Regions from separate parts of the Ruminococcus sp. 5_1_39BFAA genome, predicted to be linked through region 2. Evidence: riboswitches for the same ligand, from Rfam matches in the RefSeq annotation. Region 2 holds a riboswitch; the other holds the start of a gene.
The links. A riboswitch is a leader RNA that binds a small molecule or an ion and turns the genes downstream of it on or off. The one in region 2 is predicted to bind ZMP and ZTP.
Positions count from the first base shown of each region.

Region 1: it holds a riboswitch for ZMP and ZTP, as region 2 does, so the genes downstream of both, ACESZH_RS16785 (IMP cyclohydrolase) here and ACESZH_RS12335 (formate--tetrahydrofolate ligase) in region 2, are expected to answer to the same signal.

Region 1 covers NZ_CAXSVO010000019.1:10,144-21,196, reverse strand. The annotation lists gene guaB (IMP dehydrogenase) at 49-1,506, shown strand; gene ACESZH_RS16790 (N-acetylmuramoyl-L-alanine amidase family protein) at 1,509-2,264, shown strand; ZMP/ZTP riboswitch at 2,333-2,415, shown strand; gene ACESZH_RS16785 (IMP cyclohydrolase) at 2,643-3,356, shown strand; gene ACESZH_RS16780 (phosphoribosylaminoimidazolecarboxamide formyltransferase) at 3,371-4,555, shown strand; tRNA gene ACESZH_RS16775 (tRNA-Gly) at 4,664-4,736, opposite strand; gene ACESZH_RS16770 (3D domain-containing protein) at 4,965-6,062, shown strand; gene ACESZH_RS16765 (polysaccharide biosynthesis tyrosine autokinase) at 6,236-6,934, shown strand; gene ACESZH_RS16760 (CpsB/CapC family capsule biosynthesis tyrosine phosphatase) at 6,999-7,706, shown strand; gene ACESZH_RS16755 (YveK family protein) at 7,719-8,456, shown strand; gene ACESZH_RS16750 (immunoglobulin-like domain-containing protein) at 8,525-9,310, shown strand; gene ACESZH_RS16745 (LCP family protein) at 9,328-10,302, shown strand; gene ACESZH_RS16740 (phosphatase PAP2 family protein) at 10,299-10,838, shown strand; gene ACESZH_RS16735 (DNA polymerase IV) at 11,041-11,053, shown strand, end outside.
Region 2 covers NZ_CAXSVO010000010.1:91,405-102,457, reverse strand. The annotation lists gene pepF (oligoendopeptidase F) at 1-1,294, opposite strand, end outside; gene ACESZH_RS12355 (hypothetical protein) at 1,390-3,060, opposite strand; gene ACESZH_RS12350 (hypothetical protein) at 3,109-4,224, opposite strand; gene ACESZH_RS12345 (MBOAT family protein) at 4,235-5,653, opposite strand; gene ACESZH_RS12340 (DUF1700 domain-containing protein) at 5,666-6,127, opposite strand; ZMP/ZTP riboswitch at 6,383-6,466, shown strand; gene ACESZH_RS12335 (formate--tetrahydrofolate ligase) at 6,524-8,209, shown strand; gene ACESZH_RS12330 (TraX family protein) at 8,955-9,734, opposite strand; gene ACESZH_RS12325 (arabinogalactan endo-beta-1,4-galactanase) at 9,759-10,871, opposite strand; gene ACESZH_RS12320 (hypothetical protein) at 10,939-11,053, opposite strand, start outside.

The DNA.
Region 1 (11,053 bases), on a different contig from region 2:
ACAAACCAAATTGAAAATCAATAACATTTAAACAAGGGAGGAAATGCAATGGGTACTATCATTGGTGAAGGCATTACTTTCGACGACGTCCTGTTAGTTCCGGCGTATTCAAAAGTAATTCCAAATCAGGTTGATGTCACAACCTACCTGACCAAAAAAGTTAAACTGAACATTCCTATGATGAGCGCAGGAATGGATACCGTTACTGAGCACAGAATGGCGATCGCCATGGCGAGACAGGGCGGTATTGGTATTATCCACAAAAACATGTCTATCGAAGCCCAGGCAGACGAAGTCGACAAAGTAAAACGTTCCGAGAATGGTGTTATCACCGATCCCTTTTTCTTATCTCCAGAACACACATTAAAAGATGCAAATGATCTTATGGCAAAATTCCGTATTTCCGGTGTCCCCATCACAGAAGATGGCAAGCTGGTAGGAATCATTACAAACCGTGATCTTAAATTCGAAACAGATTTTACCAAAAAGATCAAAGAATGTATGACTTCTGAAGGACTGATCACCGCAAAAGAGGGAATCACTCTGGAAGAAGCAAAGAAGATTCTTGCAAAATCCCGTAAAGAAAAATTACCCATTGTAGATGATGATTTTAACTTAAAAGGCTTGATCACCATTAAGGACATTGAAAAGCAGATCAAGTATCCTCTGGCTGCAAAGGACGAACAGGGACGTCTGCTCTGCGGCGCAGCAGTAGGCATTACGGCAAACGTGCTTGCCCGTGTGGAGGCCCTGGTAAATGCAAATGTGGATGTAGTGGTAATTGATTCCGCTCACGGTCATTCAGAAAATATCTTAAAAGCTGTGCGTGAGATTAAGGCAGCTTACCCGGATCTGCAGGTTATTGCAGGAAACGTTGCAACAGGTGCAGCTACCAAGGCATTGATCGATGCAGGTGTAGATGCTGTAAAGGTAGGTATCGGACCTGGATCCATCTGTACCACCCGTGTGGTTGCAGGTATCGGTGTACCGCAGGTTACCGCTGTTATGGACTGCTATGAAGTCGCAAAGCGTTACAATATCCCGATCATTGCCGATGGCGGTATCAAATACTCCGGAGATATCACAAAGGCGATCGCAGCAGGCGCAAATGTCTGCATGATGGGAAGCATCTTTGCAGGCTGTGATGAAAGCCCGGGAACCTTTGAACTGTATCAGGGAAGAAAATATAAGGTTTACCGCGGAATGGGATCTATCGCTGCTATGGAAAACGGCAGCAAGGACCGTTACTTCCAGGAAAATGCAAAGAAGCTTGTTCCGGAAGGCGTGGAAGGCCGTGTAGCATACAAGGGACATGTAGAGGACACTGTATTCCAGCTTATGGGCGGTCTTCGTTCCGGTATGGGCTACTGCGGAGCAGAAAATATTGAGATGCTGAAGACAACCGGCAAATTCATCAAGATTTCTGCTGCATCTTTAAAAGAATCTCATCCACATGACATTCACATTACAAAAGAGGCTCCAAACTACAGCCTTGATGACAAATAATAATGACAAAAAAAACTCCCAGGCCGTCTTCTTATCCAAGGCGGCCTGATTCCGATAAAAGACAAAGCAAAAAAGGCAGAGTACGTCAGAGAAACCGCCGTGTGTTGATTGCATGTATCCTTTTTGCGCTTTTTTTCGTTTTGGCAGGTACGTTTGCGCTGCGAATGGCGGAGAACAGACGGCAAGCGGATATTATAGAAACGGTACAGCAGAACAGCGGGAGCGGGCCGGAAGAATGGATGGCACAGGGAGCACCGTACATTGACGTGCAGCTTCTGACTCCAAATGAATATTCCAGACCGCAGCTAAGTATTTCTAATGTCAGCTACATTGCGATCCACTATACTGCGAATCCCGGAGCCTCTGCGCAGAATAACCGGGATTACTTTGAAAATCTGGCGCAGACCCATGAAACAAAGGTAAGCAGTCATTTCGTGGTTGGATTGGAGGGTGAGGTGATCCAGTGCATTCCCACATCGGAGCTGTCCTATGCTACCAACGAAAGGAATGTGGATACTCTGTCCATTGAATGCTGTCATCCTGATGAGAGCGGGGCTTTTAATGACGCTACATATGAATCTGTGGTAAAGCTTGCTGCATGGCTTTGTCTCAGGTTTGGTCTGACTCAGGACAATGTGATCCGGCACTACGATGTGACGGGAAAGGAATGTCCAAAATATTATGTGGATCATCCGGAAGCGTGGGAGCAGATGAAGGCAGATATTGCAGCACAGATAGAAATGGATAAAAGCTTATAATTTAGCTGTAAATGGGAATAAATATATTTTGTATCTTGAAAATTGCAGAGAAGTATTGTACTATAATAGAGGTGCTGCATGACTGGCGGAAAGTAGGGATACCTACAGGGAGTGCAGTAATACAATTGTGCCGACCGCCTGGGCAGCCTGGAAGAAGGGCTTCCCAGGCGTTTTTTATTTCAAAGGAAAGCATTTCAGTTTGCTCTGCGTGAAAACTTGCTGAACTTTCCTTTGAAACAAAAACGCAGCTTACGCTGCGGGAATGCGCACTGCGCGCAAGAGGAAAATGGTTGCTGACGCAACCGCGCTCCGGCGCAAGTGTGCGCCAAGGCGCACACTTTTTTACTACACCTCATTTTATGAAAAGGAGAGCAGATTATGGAAATGTTATCACTGGAAAAAGAGCTGAAAGAGAATTCTTACCCGGGAAGAGGAATCATCATCGGGCGTTCCGCTGATGGAACGAAGGCGGTAACAGCTTATTTCATCATGGGCAGAAGCGTAAACAGCAGAAACCGCGTATTTGTGGAAGACGGAGAAGGTATCCGCACTCAGGCGTTTGATCCCTCCAAGCTTGTGGACCCAAGCCTGATCATTTACGCTCCGGTACGTGTACTTGGAAATAAGACGATCGTTACAAATGGTGACCAGACCGATACGATCTATGAAGGAATGGATCATCAGCTTACCTTTGAGCAGTCCCTGAGATGCCGCGAATTCGAGCCTGACGGACCAAATTATACGCCGCGTATTTCCGGTATTCTTCATTTGGAAAACGGCGGTTACAATTACGCAATGTCCATTTTAAAGAGCAACAACGGTGATCCATCCTCCTGTAACCGTTACACCTTTGCATATGAGAATGCAAAGGCAGGAGAAGGGCATTTTATCCATACTTACAAGTGCGACGGAGATCCGCTTCCAAGCTTTGAAGGAGAGCCAAAGCTGGTAGCGATTCCTGATGATATGGATGCTTTTACAGAAATGCTGTGGGAAAGCCTTAACGAGGATAACAAGGTTTCTCTGTTCGTGAGATATATTGACATTGCAACCGGAAAGTACGAGACAAAAATTGTAAATAAAAACAAATAAAGGAGGAATTTTCAATGAAGGAATTAGAATTAAAATATGGCTGCAACCCGAATCAGAAACCATCCAAAATCTATATGGCGGACGGTTCTGAGCTTCCCATCAAGGTGATCTCCGGCAGACCGGGATATATTAATTTTCTGGATGCTTTCAATGGCTGGCAGCTTGTTCGGGATCTGAAAAAAGCAACGGGCCTTCCCGCTGCAACCTCCTTTAAGCATGTTTCCCCGGCAGGTGCTGCCATCGGTCTTCCTCTTGATGAGACACTGGCAAAAATCTACTGGGTAGATGATATGGACTGGAAAAATTTTTCACCGCTTGCCTGCGCATATGCCAGAGCACGCGGTGCGGATCGTATGTCCTCTTTCGGTGATTTCATTTCTTTGTCGGATGTGTGCGACAAGGACACAGCGCTTCTTATTAAGAGAGAGGTTTCTGACGGTGTTATTGCTCCAGGTTACACAGAGGAAGCTCTGGAAATCCTGAACCAGAAGAAAAAAGGAAATTATAATGTGATCGAGATCGATCCGGATTATGTGCCTGCAGCGCTGGAGCACAAGCAGGTTTACGGCATCACCTTTGAGCAGGGAAGACAGGAGCTTGCCATTGATGATGAGCTGATCTCCAATATTGTGACTGAGAATAAAGAGCTTTCCGAGGAAGCAAAACGTGATTTGAAGGTTTCTCTTATTGTACTGAAATATACCCAGTCCAATTCTGTATGCTATGTAAAAGGCGGACAGGCGATCGGCGTTGGAGCAGGACAGCAGTCCCGTGTGCATTGTACCAGACTGGCAGGACAGAAGGCTGATAATTGGTTTTTGCGCCAGAGTCCGAAGGTTCTTAATCTGCCTTTTAAAGAGGGGATTTCACGTGCAGAACGTGACAATGCTATTGACGTGTATATCGGCGAGGAGTATATGGATGTGATTGGAGAAGGAAACTGGCAGAAGAGCTTTACCCGTCAGCCAGAGATCTTCAGCCGGGAGGAAAAGAGAGCATGGCTGGATCAGATGACAGATGTGACTCTTGGCTCCGATGCGTTCTTCCCATTCAGCGATAATATTGAACGTGCTTACAAGAGCGGCGTAAAATATATTGCGGAACCGGGCGGTTCTGTAAGGGATGAGGATGTGATCGCTACCTGCAATAAATATAATATGGTAATGGCATTTACAGGGATCCGTTTGTTCCATCACTAAAGAATTTAAATGCTCACGGGATCAGTGTCGGCTGCGGCGTTGGTTCCGTGAAATTTTTATGTCAAAAGACAGACAAAAAAAGACTCTGAGTTTTCTCAGAGTCCTAAGAGCGATAGACGGGGCTCGAACCCGCGGTCTCGACCTTGGCAAGGTCGCGCGTTACCAACTACGCCACTATCGCATTTTTGTTGTGAGGTGTTTACCTCAGCGACAAGATATATAATACATGAAAACCTATGGTTTGTCAAATACTTTTTTTAAAAAATTTGAAAATTGGAAAAAAATATAAATCTTAAAACTTTATGAAACCTTTCAGGCAAATTGCAAATAAAAACACTCTGTGCTATCATAAGTAAAAGTAGGGGAAGTAAATCAGGCTGCATATGAGGCAGCAGGAGGAGAATGACTGATGAGAAAAAAGACATTTATGATAGTAGCCATATGTGCGTCTCTACTGATTCCGGCAGAAATCCCAGCAAACGTAATGAATTATGAGGAGACGATCACGTCATACAATCAGGAAAACAAAGCACCACAGAGCTTTCAGCTTGATGACGGGGCCGGCGGCACAGTCACTGCAGTGGCCCAAAATGATACGCTGTATGTGATAGCAAAAAGCGCCATCATCCGTTCCAAGCCCGGAGACGGAGGCGAAGACCTGGGGGAGGCCCTTTTCGGCACCACGGTTCAGCGTGTGGCTGTGTGCGACAATAGCTGGAGCAAAGTGACAGTGCAAAAAGAAGATGGAGCGGAGATAAACGGATATGTTCCCAATGATCATCTCAGTGACCAAGCGGTCGTGGAGACAGTTTCAGACACCGTAACAGCAGTTCAGGACTGCGATATCCTGGATTTTCCGGGAAGAAAGGACGGTGAGGTGGTTGGTGAGGTACTGGAGGATGACGAAGTGGTGCGGACAGGCTCTATAGACGGTATTTGGAGCCGGATCGTTTATGAGGATACTTCCGGTTCCGATCAGGAGGGATATATTCCAACCAATGTTCTGGAGGGCTACAACGAAGGTTCACAGATGGCGCAGGCAGATACTTCTACCAGTGATGGAACCGTAGAGGCCGGAAGCATTCACAAAAGCTCCGGGGAAGGCATTTTTGCAGATGCTGTGGATGGAGTAACCTCCACAAACGATGGAGCGGCAGCGGTAGCAGGCGTTGTTGAAGGAACTCCGATTTCTGTTTCTTCGGACGCGGCATTAAGGCCCCTGGGCATGTTCCGGATCACTCATTACTGTCCATGCAGTATATGCTGCGGCCCCTGGGCAAACGGCATCACCTCCACAGGCGTCATTGCAGTAACAAACCGGACCATAGCGGTGGACCCAAATCAGATTCCGTATGGTTCCAAGGTTGTGATTAACGGACAGATTTATGTAGCCGAGGACTGCGGAGGTGCGATCAAGGAAAACTGTATCGATGTCTATGTCGGCAGTCATGAGGAAGGCGAAAGCAAGGGTGTGTTCTATACAGAGGTATATCTTCTGGAAGAATGACAGTTCATCGGCAATATTCTTGGAAATTAGACTAGTCAAGCATGTTTTTATAGTGTATAATAGTTTGGCAGACATTGTGATGAGACAGAAAAAGCATTTATAAATGGTTTTCCCGAAGGATGATGAGCCTGCGGGTATCAGGAGAATAAAAAGATAAAGGTGAAAACAGAGCTATGGTAAAAGTAAAAATCAACAACTGGAAATTGGAGCATTCCATGGACGAAGCCTACAAAGCACTTCGTACCAATATCCAATTCTGCGGTGCAGACAAAAAAGTAATTGCATTTACAAGCTGTACCCCCAATGAAGGAAAGAGTAATGTTACCTTCCATCTGGCAGCATCTCTGGCAGAGAGCGGAAAATCCGTACTTTTGATCGATGCGGACCTTCGTAAATCTGTGTTGATGGGACGAGTTGAGGTGGAAGAGGAGATTATTGGTCTGACTCATTATCTCTCCAAACAGGCAAAGCTTTCTGACGTTATCTGTGCTACGAACATTCCTAAATTCCATATTATTTTTTCAGGAGTAGTATCGCCAAATCCTGCAGAGCTGCTGGGCAGCCGCCTTTTTAAAGAAATGATCCGGCTTGTACGGGATGTGTATGATTATATTATTATCGACACCCCGCCTCTTGGTCGTGTAATCGACAGTGCTGTCATCGCGGACTCCTGTGACGGAACCGTGATCGTGATCGAATCCGGAAGCATCAGTTATCATTTCGTGCAGGAAGTGAAGGCACAGTTGGAAAAATCAAACTGTCCGATCATAGGTGTTGTCCTGAATAAAGTGGACAGTAAAGAATACGGACGCTATGGTAAGTACGGAAAATATGGAAAATACGGCAAATACGGCAAGTATGGAGAGTACTGATACTCCACCGGAATTTACTTGAACATGAAGATTGAACATAATATAGAAACGGGCTGAGTATAGAATGAAAGGTATTTATGATATCCATTGTCATATTGTTCCGGGAGTTGATGACGGCTCCAAGAATCTGGAAATGTCCCGCTGGATGCTCCAGAAGGAATATGACGAAGGAGTGCGGCATATCATTGCCACACCGCATTTTCGGTACGACATGTTTGAGCCGCCGCTGAATGTGGTAAAGAAACAGTTTTTGAGAGTAAGGGCGATAGCTGAGGAGATCGGCATTGAGATGTACCTTGGCTGCGAGCTTCACGCGAGCATGGATATGGCAGGCTGCTTAAAGAGCGGAGAGCGCCTTACCATGGCAGGTTCCCGGTATGTTTTGACAGAGTTCAGCACCATAGATGAAAAATCTTATATCAGAGACAGGTGTCAGGAACTGATACGCCGGGGCTATTATCCCATCATCGCGCATGTAGAGCGTTATCGTGCGGTAAAGGGAGATTTAGATTTTGTAGACGAGCTTAGAAATATGGGGGCATACATTCAGGTAAATACAGACAGCATCACCGGAAAGGACGGCTTTACAGCAAAGCATTTTTGCAAAAAGCTGATCAAGGAGGATTTGCTGGATTTTGTAGGCACGGACGGACATGACAAATCCAAACGTGTTCCGGAAATCGGCAGGTGCTGTGACCAGATAGAAAAAATGATGGGTTCCCGTTACGCAAAGAAAATTTTTATAGACAATCCAAAGAAAATTACAGGGTGATGGAGAGAAAGAATGGAAAATCAGGTTATAAACAATAGCGAGGAAATTGAAATTGATTTAGGGGAAATATTTCACCTTATCCTTAGTAAGCTTGGCATCATTATCCTTTCGGGAATTATTCTGGGTGTGGTTTCCATTATCGGGACGATGCTCCTGATTACCCCGCAGTATGAGTCCACCACTAAGATCGTGGTGCTGACCAAGCAGGACAGCAATACATTGACGAGCCAGGATATGCAGACCAGTGCACAGCTGACCAAGGACTATGCGGTTCTGATCACAAGCCGTACGGTACTGGAGGGAGCGATCGCACAGCTTAATCTGAATATGAGCTACGAACAGCTTTTGAAAAAGCTTTCCGTGGAAACAGCTACTGATACACGAATCGTTTCTATTGTTGTAAAAGATGAGGATCCATATACAGCAAGCCAGATTGCGAATGCAGTCCGCGATATGGCGGCAGAACATATCCAGGCTGTTATGGATATCCAGGCTGTTAATGTGGTAGACAGTGCAAATATACCAAGTGAGAAAGCAAGCCCGAGCTTTTCCAAGAATGGAATTATCGGTGGGCTTCTGGGCGTGATCATTGCCATGGCAGTTGTGATCATCGTTTATCTCACAAATGATACCATTAAGACAGAGGAAGATGTGGAGCGTTACCTGGCATTAAGCGTTTTGGGAAATATACCGCTTATGGCAGAAGAGACAAAATCAAAAAGACAAAAATCAAGGAAGCGCCGAAAATAAAAATGGCTGAGCCATAGAGTAAAGTTATTTACAAACTATTTAAGAAAAAGCAAGGGAGTAAGCTTGAGATGCGTAAATGGTTGGTAGTGTTCATGGCGGTAATTGCGGCAGGTCTTGTAGGTGCGATGGTGTGGCTATATACCATGGCTGACAGCAAGGGACCGGAAATCGTTGTGGAAAGCGGTAAAAATAATATATACAGCCAGGATATGACGACAGAAGAACTTTTAGAAGACGTAAAGGCGGTAGATGAAAAAGACGGAGATGTTTCCGATACCTTGAAGGTTGAGAATATTTATCCCAATAGTAACGGGGATAAGGTCACTGTTGTTTATGTGGCAAAAGACAGCAGCAACAATGTTACTAAGTTTACTTACTATATGACAACAGATGGGAAGAAGGATTCCGGAGAATCTGAGTCTGAAGGAGAAGAAAAGCAGAAAAAAGCAGATACTTCTGAGGAAAGAGATGAATCAGAAGATCTCGATATGCCGGAAGAAAGCGATGGAGAGACTGAAGACGAAGAGCAGGAGGAGTCAGAGGAGAATCTGACAGAAGAGGAAAAGGCTCAGAAGCGGGAAGAAGAAAAAATTTCCAAGCTGAATCCTCAGGATCCACGCTTTTATCTTACAACCTATTATCTGAAGATCGCAAAGGGCACATCCATTGACAGGCTGAGTTATGTGAAGGATATTGAGGATGATACGGATGCTACCAATGAGCTTTACCGTAAGATTCAGATTACTGGCAATGTAGACGTAAACACACCGGGAACCTATGAACTTACATATTATGTAGTGGACTCTGCGGGAAATTCTTCTAACGGAGCAGTGTTGACGGTTGTGGTTGAATAAACCGGAGGAAAAGAAAGATGTTTGACACTCACAGAAAAATTCTGAATTGGGCGGCAGCAGTATTTTTGGTCGGAGCAGTATGCTTCGGCCATTTCTCCATTGGGGAGGTTCAGGCTGCTGAAGCCAGCTCTGAGACAGAGGAGCAACAGAAGGCGGACACGGAAATCATGGAGGATGAGGATATTATCAATATCCTTCTGATCGGCCAGGACAGACGGGAAGGCGAAGACAGGCAGCGTTCGGATACCATGATTCTTGCCACAATGAACAAAAAGGATAAATGTATCAGCCTTACCTCTTTTATGAGGGACTTATATGTGCAGATACCCGGTTACCAGGATAATCGCATTAATGCCGCTTATTCTTTTGGCGGAATGGAATTGTTGGATGAAACCATAGAAACAAATTTCGGAATTCATATTGACGGAAATGTGGAGGTGGATTTCGAGGTTTTTCAGACACTGGTAGATAAAGTGGGAGGAATTGATCTGGAGCTGACGCAGGCGGAGGCAGATTACATCTGCGGACGTGATCAGAGCGTGTTATATCCTCAGCCATTTAACAGTGAATGGGATCTGCAGGAAGGAGTCAATCACTTAAATGGAGAGCAGGCGCTGATCCATGCCAGAAACCGCTCCATAGGAAATTCAGATTACCGCCGTACGGAACGTCAGAGGGATGTGGTCATGGCGGCATTCGACAAACTGAAGGATGCAGGAATCATCACGCTGGGAAGTCTGATAAAGGATGTCCTTCCTATGGTGACGACTGATATTTCATTGGATGAAATGCTGGGGTATGCGATCGATGTTCTGGGAATCGGGGCTGATGATCTGCAGTCTTACCGTATTCCTATAGATGGGGCCTATAGTTCCGCAAAAATCCGCGGAATGCAGGTTCTGGTTCCGGATTTGGGAAAAAACCGGGAATATCTTCGGGAAATTTTGTATGGGACAGTGGAGAATGACCATCAGGAAGAGAATGAATCATGATTCAGAGTATTGACACTTCGGTTTTACTGTTTATTCAGGAGTACATCCGAAATGAAGCATTTCACGGCTTCTGGAGGGGCATAACCTTTTTGGGAGAGGTGGGCTGGTTCTGGGTGGCGCTGGCACTGGTGCTGATGATTCCCAGGCAGACAAGACGGGTTGGCTTTACCGCTCTTTTGGCTGTGGGAATCGGGGCGCTTATGACAAATGTTTGTCTGAAAAATCTTTTTGCCAGGCCAAGACCATACGATGCCTGTGCAGCTATTATACCGCTGGTGGAGAAATTGTCGGACTATTCCTTTCCGTCAGGGCATACCTGTGCATCTTTTGCCAGCGCCTTTATTTATTGGCGGATGCTGCCGAAAAAGTTCGGAATAGCGGCGATGATATTAGCTGTATTGATTACTTTTTCCAGATTGTATCTGGGGGTGCATTATCCTACAGATGTGCTGGGAGGATTTTTCGTGGGACTGGCGGCAAGCATTCTGGCGTTTGCCCTTGTGAACCGGTATTGGAAAACAAAAGAAAAGATATGAGAAAAAGGGTTACTGTTCACTCCGTTCACAGCAACACGCTCCGCGGGATATCCCGAGTGAACAGTAACGAAAAAGGTACTGGAAAATCATAGTAGGTTTCCAGTACCTTTTTTATTAGCACGAATGTGTGTCTGGATGTAACTTCCTATTGAAAACGAACGAATGTTCTGATATAATGTGTGAAACAAGGAGGAACAAACGTTTGGAAAAACTGA
Region 2 (11,053 bases):
CCTCTGCCACAAAGATCTGGTAGCCTGCATCCAGATAGGACTGCGCATGGTCCGAATACCAGGAATGCAGGGCATGTCCCATCTCATGTGCAAGAGTAAATACATCATTCAAAGAACCATGATAGTTCAAAAGCACATAAGGATGCGTGCCGTATGCACCCCAGGAATACGCTCCGGTACGCTTTCCTTTGTTTTCATACACATCGATCCACCGGTTATCAAATCCTTGCTGAAGCAAATCCAGATAATCCTCTCCCAAAGGAGCCAGACCCCTCTTTACGATTTCCTTTGCTTCCTCAAAGGAGTATTTCTTCTCCGGTCTTTCCACCATAGGCACATACACATCATACATATGAAGCTCCGAAAGCCCCAGCAGCTTTTTGCGCAGCCGCACGTATCTGTGCATCAGCGGCAATGCTTCGTTAACTGCTTTCACCAGATTTTTATAAACCGACACCGGAATGCAGCTGCCATCCAGTGATTCCTCCATGGCATTTGCATAATGACGCTCCTTTGCAAAGAAATCAGCTTGCTTTGCATTTGCATAATAGGTGGCAGCCAGAGTATTCTGAAACTGTTCGTACACGGAATACAGCGTCTCAAACGCATTTTTACGGAGCGTTCTGTCCCGGCTTTCCAGACAGGAAATATAGGTTCCCTGGGTGAGCGGTCGCTTATTGCCCTCCCCATCCTCAATATCCGGAAATGTGATGTCCGCATTATTAAACATGGAAAATACATTGGAAGGCGCCTTCCCAAGCTCGTTTACCTTGGAAAGCAATGCTTCCGTCTGCGCATCCAGGACATGGGCGCGCCTCCTGGTAATCTGCTCCACAAAGCGCTTGTATCCTCCCAGCTCTTTTTTCTCAGCATCCGTTCCATCATCGAATCCAGTCCCGGACACTTCGAAATATCCTGCAAGCCTGTCCTCCGGCAATGCCAGAAGCTCCGGTTCCAGCCATGCACAGGCCTGCCCAAGCATTGTAGCCATGATCTGCGTCTCGCCGCTCATCTGCTGGTATTTTGCATTGGTGGTGTCCTCGTGATATTTCTGGTTTGCATAAACATAGAGACGTTCAAAAACCAGATTCATCTCCTCATAAAGCTTCAGTACCTTCAAAAGCTGTCCGGCTCCCTGACTGAGACTTCCCTGTAAGGAAGTAAATTCCTCTGTCATTTTCTCCAGCTTTTCTGCATCTGCACTGAATAACTCCTCATTTTCGTAAAGCTCCTGCATATTCCAGGTATCCTCAATTTTCTGTTCCTGTCTCGTCCTGATAGTCTGCTCTTCCATTTCCAGCCTCCTGAATAAAATTCAGGCTCCGGCGCAATGTCGGAGCCTGGTAAAACATCTTTTCTATATTACAGTTTTTCCATCAGCAATGTCTGTTATTCCTGTGTTTCAGCAGACTCCGCAGTGGTATCCTCTGCAGGTGCCTCCTCCAGTTCTAACTCATCTTCCACATAGCCGCTTCCGGAAGTTGCGTTCATAAGAGTTTCAATGAAATCCTCCGGCATTCCGGCTGCAACGAGGTTCTCTGTAATGGTATCCAGATTCATGTCTGCGACAAAAGCTTCACCGTCAGCATCATTTGCAGTATCATAAACCTTATCTGTATCGGAAATCTCCGCATACGGTACGGCATCTGTCACGCTGCCGCTCACATTAATTGAAGCCAGTGCTGTACCTGCACTGTTTAAGGTAAGCGTAAAGCTGCTGTTTTCCTTGTCTCCTGCAAATCCGGCAACTAACTCAAGCCCTGCAAAAGGATTCACTGATTCCTCTTCTCCTTCTTGAGCAGCTGGAGCGATGGATAAGGTGTAAGTTCCATTGAGAATTCCCTTTTCCATAGCAGCGGTATCGTAATCTTTTACATCAATGTTAAGAACCACATCATCAATTAATACGCTATAAGTTCCACTTAACAGATCTCCAGCCAGCTCTCCGCTGCCTTCCGCAGTAATCACGCTATCCCCGCCGTTTACTGCCAGACTGAAGCCGCATGTGCTGTCCTGTTTCGGAGACAGCCAGGTAACCAACGGTTCTGCTGCTCCTGTCTCATCTCTCAAAGATATCTGCCGTCCCACTACATTGTCCTCTGCATCCAGCCAGATCTTTGATACAAAACCTTCCTCACCCGGTTCTTCCGTATCCGCCTCCAGCTCTGCTTCCAGACTTTCAATGCCCTCCAGGAATTTGTCATAGCTGTAGTCCTGGCTGTCCATTTCCGCAGTCCAGTCTTCAATAAGGGTTTTCAGCTCTTCATCTGCTTTTGCAGTGTTCAGGATCTCTTTTATCATAGGAATTGCTTCTTTTCCTGAAACAATTCCCTCCAGAACTGTGCACTCCTGGTCAACATCGCCTGCACTGAGAGTTTCGTTGCTGCTTGTTCCATCGGTCACATTGTCCAAAAGGATTGTTCCATATCTGTCCAGAAGGGTTTTGACTGTTTCTACATCCGGCAAATGCTCCTGAATTCCGTTGACAAGCTCCATGCTCTCTGTCATCTGTGCTAAATTACCCGGTTCTACTGAAAACGTAACAGATACTCCGTCTTCGGTCTCTTCCTCCAGACCTTCCGCAGCCTCCTCAGCCAGTTCGGCGCTCTCCTCTACGTTTACCTTAATATAACCGTCTACCAGCTCCGGGATTTTCATGTATACATCCATGGTCTCCATGTCAATATAATATTCCAGGGAGCAGATTTTTGTATCATTCACATACACATCCATAAGCTCAGACATTTTATTGTCTGCCATGCCTACACGCATAGAAAGCTTGGCATCCTGAAGCCAGGAAACATCAACTGGGGCAAACATGCCGAGAATCGCTTTTCCCGCATCGTCCAGGGTTACGGTAACATCCGCCCCGCTGCCTGCCATGGCAGTGTCATAGTTCGCCATGCTTTCCCCATAGCTTGCTGCAAAATCCTCCAGGCACTTCTGGAAAGACGCTTTCTCAGCCTCCTTATAGGAATCTGCCGCCATAACTCCCGCCGGTGCTGTTCCAACACCCATTAAAACTGCTGCCAAAATTGCTATTGCCTTTTTTCTTCTCATAGTTACCTCCTTTGACCGGACTTCCCGCCCGCCTTTTTACGTAAAACACTACTTCGGTCCCAGATACTGATCCAGATTTTCCATATATTTCTGGTTTCTCTCTACCGTTACCACCGCTACATCCTGCGGTGCATATTCCTCCAAAAGCTCCGGTGTAAAATCGTCAATCCTTACAAATATGGTATGGCTGTAAAGCTTCGCCAGATATGGCTCTAATTTTAGCCTGTAGGAATCTCCAACCACCAAAAGCGTTCCGGAATTGGGGGAATCAGAAACATACTCTCTCAAAATCTCCTCCCCGTTGTCTACGTTATCTTTTATTATATCACATTTGATTTCCGGATAGTATCCCTCAATTATCAAATCATGATCATCTTTCATGCTGTCCTCCTGGTTCACCATTCTTGCCAGATCTCCCACAAAAATTTCGCCCTGGGTCACAGTCACATCATCCAGTGAAACGCTCTCCCCGATAAGATTCTTTGCCATAATCTGACTCACAAGAAAAGACCCCAGATAATTCATATGCGTATCATATTTGTAAAATATCTGATAATCTTCGGAATAATCCACTAAATCATCATACAGGTAACAAAAATCCGCATCTGAATTTTTGCCCATGTAATCCGCAAAGCTCTCCATTCTGGATGGTCCATCCTCCCGGGACTCTGACGGCATATACTGAGGATAGACAGTCTCCTTATTAGGCGCTACATAGTAATAAAAATTTTCCACGCCCCGGCTCTTTATATATGTCTCCGCAACAGAAATCTTATCTGCAATCTCCCCGCTTTCCTCATCAGAATACAGGTTTGTTTTTTTGTAGTCAGCCATGGCATCCTCCCCGTCCCGCTCCGGGGTATAAAACAGCCAGTTATCCTTTCCAATGGTCACATCACCTTTTTTTGTAGTAAAAAAAACCTTTGTATCAAGCTGGTAATTCAACCGGATCAGATAGTTTTTAAACGGTACATGGTCATTATAAAATGCCTCAAATTTTTCCGGAAATTCCTCCAGCCCAGCCGTAGAAAGACCAGGAAATTCCGCCAGAGCACGGTTCTCATTGTTGGCAGTATCCAAATGCTTATGAAACACAGCAAATATGATATTGGGAAGCACAATACTTGCCATAAATACAACAATAAATAATTTCTGCTTTTTCATCCATTCCTCGTTAAAATCTAAAGTAAATAAAGGGATTATAGCTGTCATTTACAAGCGCCATAACAGACAGCCAGAAAAGCGCCATACAGCCCACGATCTGTGGTATGGAAACACTGCCAGCGGGCTTCTTTGCCTGAAAATGTTCCTTGACCCTTTGTGCCAGCATTTGTCCGAAGCCGCAAAAAAACAGCCCTGCGATCACGCAGACGATCATCTTTTTATCCAGATAACCTGCCATAACCACTGCGGATGCGTGGGAAACAAACATATTTTTTACATATGTGCAGAAGGTTGAAAGATCCTCCGCCCGAAAAAGGATCCAGCCCCAGAAAACCACGATAAAAGAATAAATCCGCCCTATAAAAGCAGGCATTCGTTCCAGTCTTTTCCCTAAAAATGCACGCTCCAGGATCAAAAATGCACCATGATACAGCCCCCATAAAACGAAGCTCCATCCTGCCCCATGCCACATACCTGTTAAAAAAAACACAGTCAGCAAATTTCGGTATGTTTTTGCCCTGCCTTTGCGGTTTCCTCCCAGGGGAATATACAGATAATCCCGGAACCATGAGGATAAGGAGATATGCCACCTTCTCCAGAAATCTTTGACTGAAACGGCAGTATAAGGGTAGTTGAAATTCTCCTGAAAATCAAATCCAAACATTTTTCCCAGACCTATCGCCATATCGGAATAGCCGGAAAAATCAAAATAAATCTGCAGCATATACAAAAGCGCCGCAAACCACAGCACCTTCCTGGAAACCTCATCCAGATTCCGGCTGTATACATCGTCCACCACCTGGGCAAATGTATTGGCAAGAAGCACCTTTTTCCCCAGTCCGCAGCAAAAACGCCGGACGCCGCAGGTGAATTTATCCAGAGTAATACTGCGGAAGTTGATCTGCTGCTCCACATCGTGATATTTCACGATGGGCCCTGCAATAAGCTGTGGAAAAAAGGAGATATAAAGAAGCATATGAAGATAATTCTTCTGCGCTTTTACCTCGCCCCGATATACGTCCGCCACATAGGACAATGCCTGAAAGGTATAAAAAGAAATGCCGATTGGCAGTGCGATCTCCTTCGGTGTAAAGGTACTGGTACTGTGGAACATTGTAAGGATCTTGTTCCAGGTGTCTGCTGCAAAATTAAAATACTTAAAGTATCCCAGCAGCAAAAGATTCGCTGCCACACACGTGATAAACACCAGCTTTTTTCCCTCAGGATACTTTTCCAGCAGAATGCCGCTCACGTAATTGATCGTGACAGAAATCAGCATTAAAATAATGTATTTGGGTTCTCCCCAGGCATAAAAAAGCAGGCTGAAGAGAACCAGCAACAGGTTGCGGAATCTCTGTGGGCAGATAAAATACGTAATCAGAACTGCCGGAAGAAATATCCACAGAAATATCATAGAACTGAAAACCATTATACTCTCCCCTTAGAAACCGCCTCTTTTCTTGAGCTGGGAAATAATGAACAGAATCACTGCCAGCACCACGAAAAACGGCAGAACTGCACCAATAATGGTAATCAGAAGAAACACCACTGCCACCGCAATGGCGATCACGATCAATTTTCCATACCAGGTGCTCAGATCCAACTTATGAGTTCGTTTCACTCCGGCATCCTGCTGGTTGTATCCTGTTCCATAGGAGCTATCTGTATACGTACTGTATTCCTCGTAATTTCCCTGTCCGGCATCTGCATCTGTGTCCAACAGGGTCTTGGCAATAAGTCTGGGATCCCCTAACTCCGCCAGAACCTCTTCCTCGCTCCGTCCGCTTCTCACCTGGGATTGTATATAATCTTCGTAATAGCGCACATGCGCTGCGGCTTTTCCCTCGTGCATCTGCCCTGCCAACTGGTTTCTTAATATTTCAAGAAATTCTCCTCGATTCATTTCCTAATCTACCTCTCTGTATGATAACCATTTCTCTCTGAAATTCGTCTTGCTTGTGCTCTATTCTACCAATTGTTGCCCCAGATAGCAACGGTTCCGTTCATAAAATTTCTATGAATAATAGCATCTCATCCTTTGGCAAGCATTAAATTTCGTGACTTTTCACAAAATTTTTCGCAAATTTTCTTCACAACTGAATTTGACGTAAACTTGACAAAGCATTTTTCCTGTGCTAAAGTGGATTCATCAATTAAAAAGCTTCTGAGTTACTGACGGAACAGTGGAGTTTACCACAGGGAAAGCAGAAGCATGTTTCAGCCGACCGTCTGGGCAGTATTTGAATTCATCAGATACTGCCCTTTTTTATCGGCTTCTAAAAGAAAGGAGAAATTCAAAATGGGATTCAAAAGCGACATTGAGATTGCACAGGAATGCGAGATGCTGCCAATTACTGAAATTGCAGAAAAAGCAGGGATTGATGACAAATACCTTGAGCAGTACGGCAAGTACAAAGCAAAAATTGATTACAATCTGTTAAAGGATTCTGACAAGGAAAATGGTAAACTGATCCTTGTTACAGCTATCAACCCAACACCGGCAGGAGAAGGAAAGACCACCACAACCGTAGGTCTTGCTGACGGTATGCAGAAGCTTGGCAAAAACGTTATGGTTGCTCTCCGTGAGCCGTCCCTGGGACCGGTATTCGGCGTTAAGGGCGGTGCTGCAGGCGGCGGATATGCACAGGTTGTTCCGATGGAGGATATCAACCTTCACTTCACAGGTGACTTCCATGCCATCGGCGCAGCAAACAACCTTCTGGCAGCTATGATCGACAACCACATCTTCCAGGGCAACGCTCTGAATATCGACCCGCGTAAGATCACATGGAGAAGATGTGTGGACATGAACGACCGTCAGCTCCGTAACGTAGTGGACGGCCTTGGCGGAAGAACAAATGGTATGCCTCGTGAAGACGGCTATGATATCACCGTTGCATCCGAGATCATGGCAGTTCTCTGCCTTGCAAGCGACATCAAGGACCTGAAGGCAAGACTTTCCAGGATCATCATCGGATACACCTACGGAAAACCGTCAGAGCAGAAACCGGTTACCGCTGGTGACCTTCACGCAGAAGGCGCTATGACCGCTCTGTTAAAGGATGCGCTGAAACCGAACCTGGTTCAGACCTTGGAACATGTTCCGGCTATCGTTCATGGTGGACCATTCGCTAATATTGCTCACGGATGTAACTCCGTAACTGCTACTAAGATGGCGTTGAAGCTTGCTGATTATGCCATCACAGAGGCTGGATTTGGTGCTGACCTTGGCGCTGAGAAGTTCCTGGATATCAAATGCCGTATGGCAGGCCTGAAGCCAAACGCAGTTGTTATCGTAGCAACCGTACGTGCCCTGAAATACAATGGCGGAGTTGCTAAGGCTGACCTTAACAATGAGAACCTGGAAGCTCTTGAGAAGGGTCTTCCGAACCTGTTAAAGCATGTGCATAACATCAAGGATGTTTATAAACTGCCGTGTGTTGTTGCTATTAATGCGTTCCCGACCGATACTAAGGCTGAGCTTGACCTTGTAGAAGCAAAATGTAAGGAACTTGGCGTAAATGTTGCACTTTCCGAAGTATGGGCAAAGGGCGGCGAAGGCGGAATCAAGCTTGCAGAAGAGGTTATCCGTCTTGTTGAGGAGCCGAATGAGTTTACTTATTCCTATGAGCTGGAAGGAAGCATTGAGGATAAGCTGAACCAGATCGTTCAGAAGATTTATGGTGGTAAGAGGGTTGTTCTTACTGCGAATGCTCAGAAGCAGGCTAAACAGCTTGAGGACCTTGGATTTGGTAATTGCCCGATCTGTGTGGCTAAGACACAGTACAGCTTGACGGATGATCAGACTAAGTTGGGGGCTCCGACGGATTTTGAGGTTACGGTTCGTAATTTGAAGATTTCTGCGGGGGCAGGATTTATTGTGGCTCTTACTGGAGAGATTATGACCATGCCTGGTCTGCCTAAGGTTCCGGCGGCGGAGAAGATTGATGTAGACGAGAACGGTAAGATTACCGGGCTCTTCTAAAAACTTCTTTTTGATAAAAATGAAAACCTTGAGGGGGAGCATCTCAGAGTTGCGAAAGCCCGAAGCTCCCCCTCAAACACCCCCTACTTGGGCACGCGGGTGGGACACTTGGCATCATTTTTGATAGTGTTTCGGTGAAATACTGCGTGGCTGTGGAACGGCGAGGTGGGCGTTGGGTCAGTTTTGGAGGACGCGTCATAGTGATGCGTCCTTCTCCCATTTCCGCTTTCTTTTCACTGACATGATGCGTGGCTGTGGAGCGGTATGGTGGGCGGTGGGTCAGTTGTGGAGGACGCGTCATCGTGATGCGTCCTTCTCCCATTTCTGCTTTCTTTTCACTGACATGCTGCGCGGTAGTGGAGCGGCGTGGTGGGCGGTGGGGCAGTTGTGGAGGACGCGTCATAGTGATGCGTCCTTCTCACATTTCCGCTTTCTTTTCACTGACATGCTGCGTGGCCGTGGAACAGCGTGGTGGGCGGTGGGTCAGTTGTCGAGGACGCGCCGCAGTTGATACACCTTAGCATAATTCCGCTTTCTTTCCAATGTAACACTGCCCAACCGTAATACAACTCGGAAAAACGTCGCGCCCGCAAAGCGGCCGGAAGGGGGAGCGCGAGGGGGAGGAGCGGCCTTGCCTCCGAGCGGTCCCCCCTCGCAAGGCGGTTCCCCCTCGCAAAGCGTTTCCCCCAGCGCAAATGGGTTCCAAATTCAAAAGGGACCAAACGGTCCCTTTTCTAATCCACTTTTATAAAAGAAATAATCTCGTAACCAACCCCAGCACAAGCAAATGTGCCGGATAAAACCCATAATACACATATTTCGGAAGCTTATCCTTCCGCTCCTCGTTGTAACACCAAATCCCATAAAAGGACAGCGGCCCCGTCACGTAAAGAAGGCTGACGGCAATGCCCAGCACTGTTTTCAGCACGTGTTTTGTATAGAAGAGATAAAACACTGCAGTAAGCAGCACAATGCAGAATCCATACTGTGCCCGAAGCAGCGACACCCAAAGTACGGCGCACAACACGATCAGCACCTGCAGGGCGATTGAAACAGCTCCCTGTTTCTCCTTCGCCATTTTGAGAAAATAGAGCATCAACAGGCTGACCGCCATCCCAACCAATGCGTTCTGGGTGGAGAGATCCACCAGCTTCTGATTCATGGCAAAATCGTAGGGGATCTCGCTGATAAGCGCAAATACGGCTATGGAAAGCAGGTACCTTTTGTAATCAGACGTTCTCATAAAGCCTTCCACCAGCAGGAACGCAAAAATCGGCACCGCCATACCTCCGATAAGCTGCATCACGGAGCCTACGCCAGCCAGAAACATCAGATCGGAATCTGTCTCCATTGCCTTTGACAGGCTCTCCTGTGTATATTGATCCAGACGGATCAATCCATTTTCCACGATCGCAATCCCGATATTCTGGATCAGCATCACCACGCACGCAAAAATCTTTAATCCGTCTGCTGTAACGGAAGGAGTTTTCCATACAGCTCCTCTTCTTCCCATTCCCGTATTCATATCCTGCGCCTTTCTCCTTTTTCTTTACGGCTGAAAATCCCGGATGAGCTCCAATGCCGGAAGAGCATTTCCATTATAGTCAAATAAAGCCTGATTCGCCCATTCGTTACCGCCTGGTCCTTTTTCGTTCATGTATTTGCAGGCTTTCTCGGTAGCCCACTGGCTTCCCGGCACCGGGATCCAGGCAGGTTCCCAGTAACAGAAGCCTGTACCCAAGCCTTCCGGAACCTGAGCGATGACCTGCATAATGGCGGCCATAAAGTCACTCTGTCCCTCGGGTGTCATTGGATAGGGAACCTTGGCTGCAAGCTCCGACTTTGTCGCCATACCCTTACGCAATTCATCCGGAAGCTTTTCATATTCCTGATAATCCTCCATGGTATGTCCCATGGAAACCTCCGCTACAAGCAGCTTTTTGTGATATCGCGATGCAATATCATTCATATTGTCCTGAAGCATTTGAAGAGTTCCGTGCCAAAACGGATAATAGGACAGTCCGATATACTCAAAATCTTCTCCCCCGTTGGCAATGTATGCGTCAAACCATGTCCGGTAAAGCTCATTATTTCCTCCGTTATCCAGGTGGAGCATCACCTGAATTTCTTTATCCGCTTCACGCACCGCACGGATTCCCGCACTGGCAAATCCGGCAATATTTCCGTACTCCGGCACCTGACCGTAAGGCCACAAAAGCCCCTTGGAAAGCTCATTTCCCACAGCCACGATCTGCGGCATGATATCCTCTTTGCCGCATCTCTCCAGAACCTCAGCCGTGTAATCATGGACAGCCTGTGTAAGCTGCTTCACGTCCATTCCCCGCCATGCTTTGGGAATGGTCTGTTTTCCCGGATCAGCCCAGAAATCGCTGTAATGAAAATCCAGCATCCATCCGATTCCCAGCTCTTTTGCCCTCTTTGCCAGGGAAAGAGTGGTTTCAATATCGTTTCCTCCTGCACCGTAAGAATGCCCCTCCTCATCAAAGGGATCATTCCACAGGCGGAGCCTTACCAGATTGGTACCGTATTGCTTTAAGATTTCCAGCGCGCCGCCAGCCTTACCGTGGTCAAAAAATTTTCCTCCGCAGCGTTCCACTTCCAGAAGAGTGGAAATATCCATTCCTTTTATCCAGTCTTTCATCGTGCACCTCTTCTATACAAAACGGTTCCGTACCCGGGAACTCTCCCGGATACGGAGCCATCGTGTATTATTCTCCGTCAAAATTTTCAAAATCCGTAAAGCGTTTCATCATATGACGATAGCGGAAACGTGCCAGCTCATTCTTTTCCAGCACATCTTCTTCTGTACCTCTGTACTGGCAG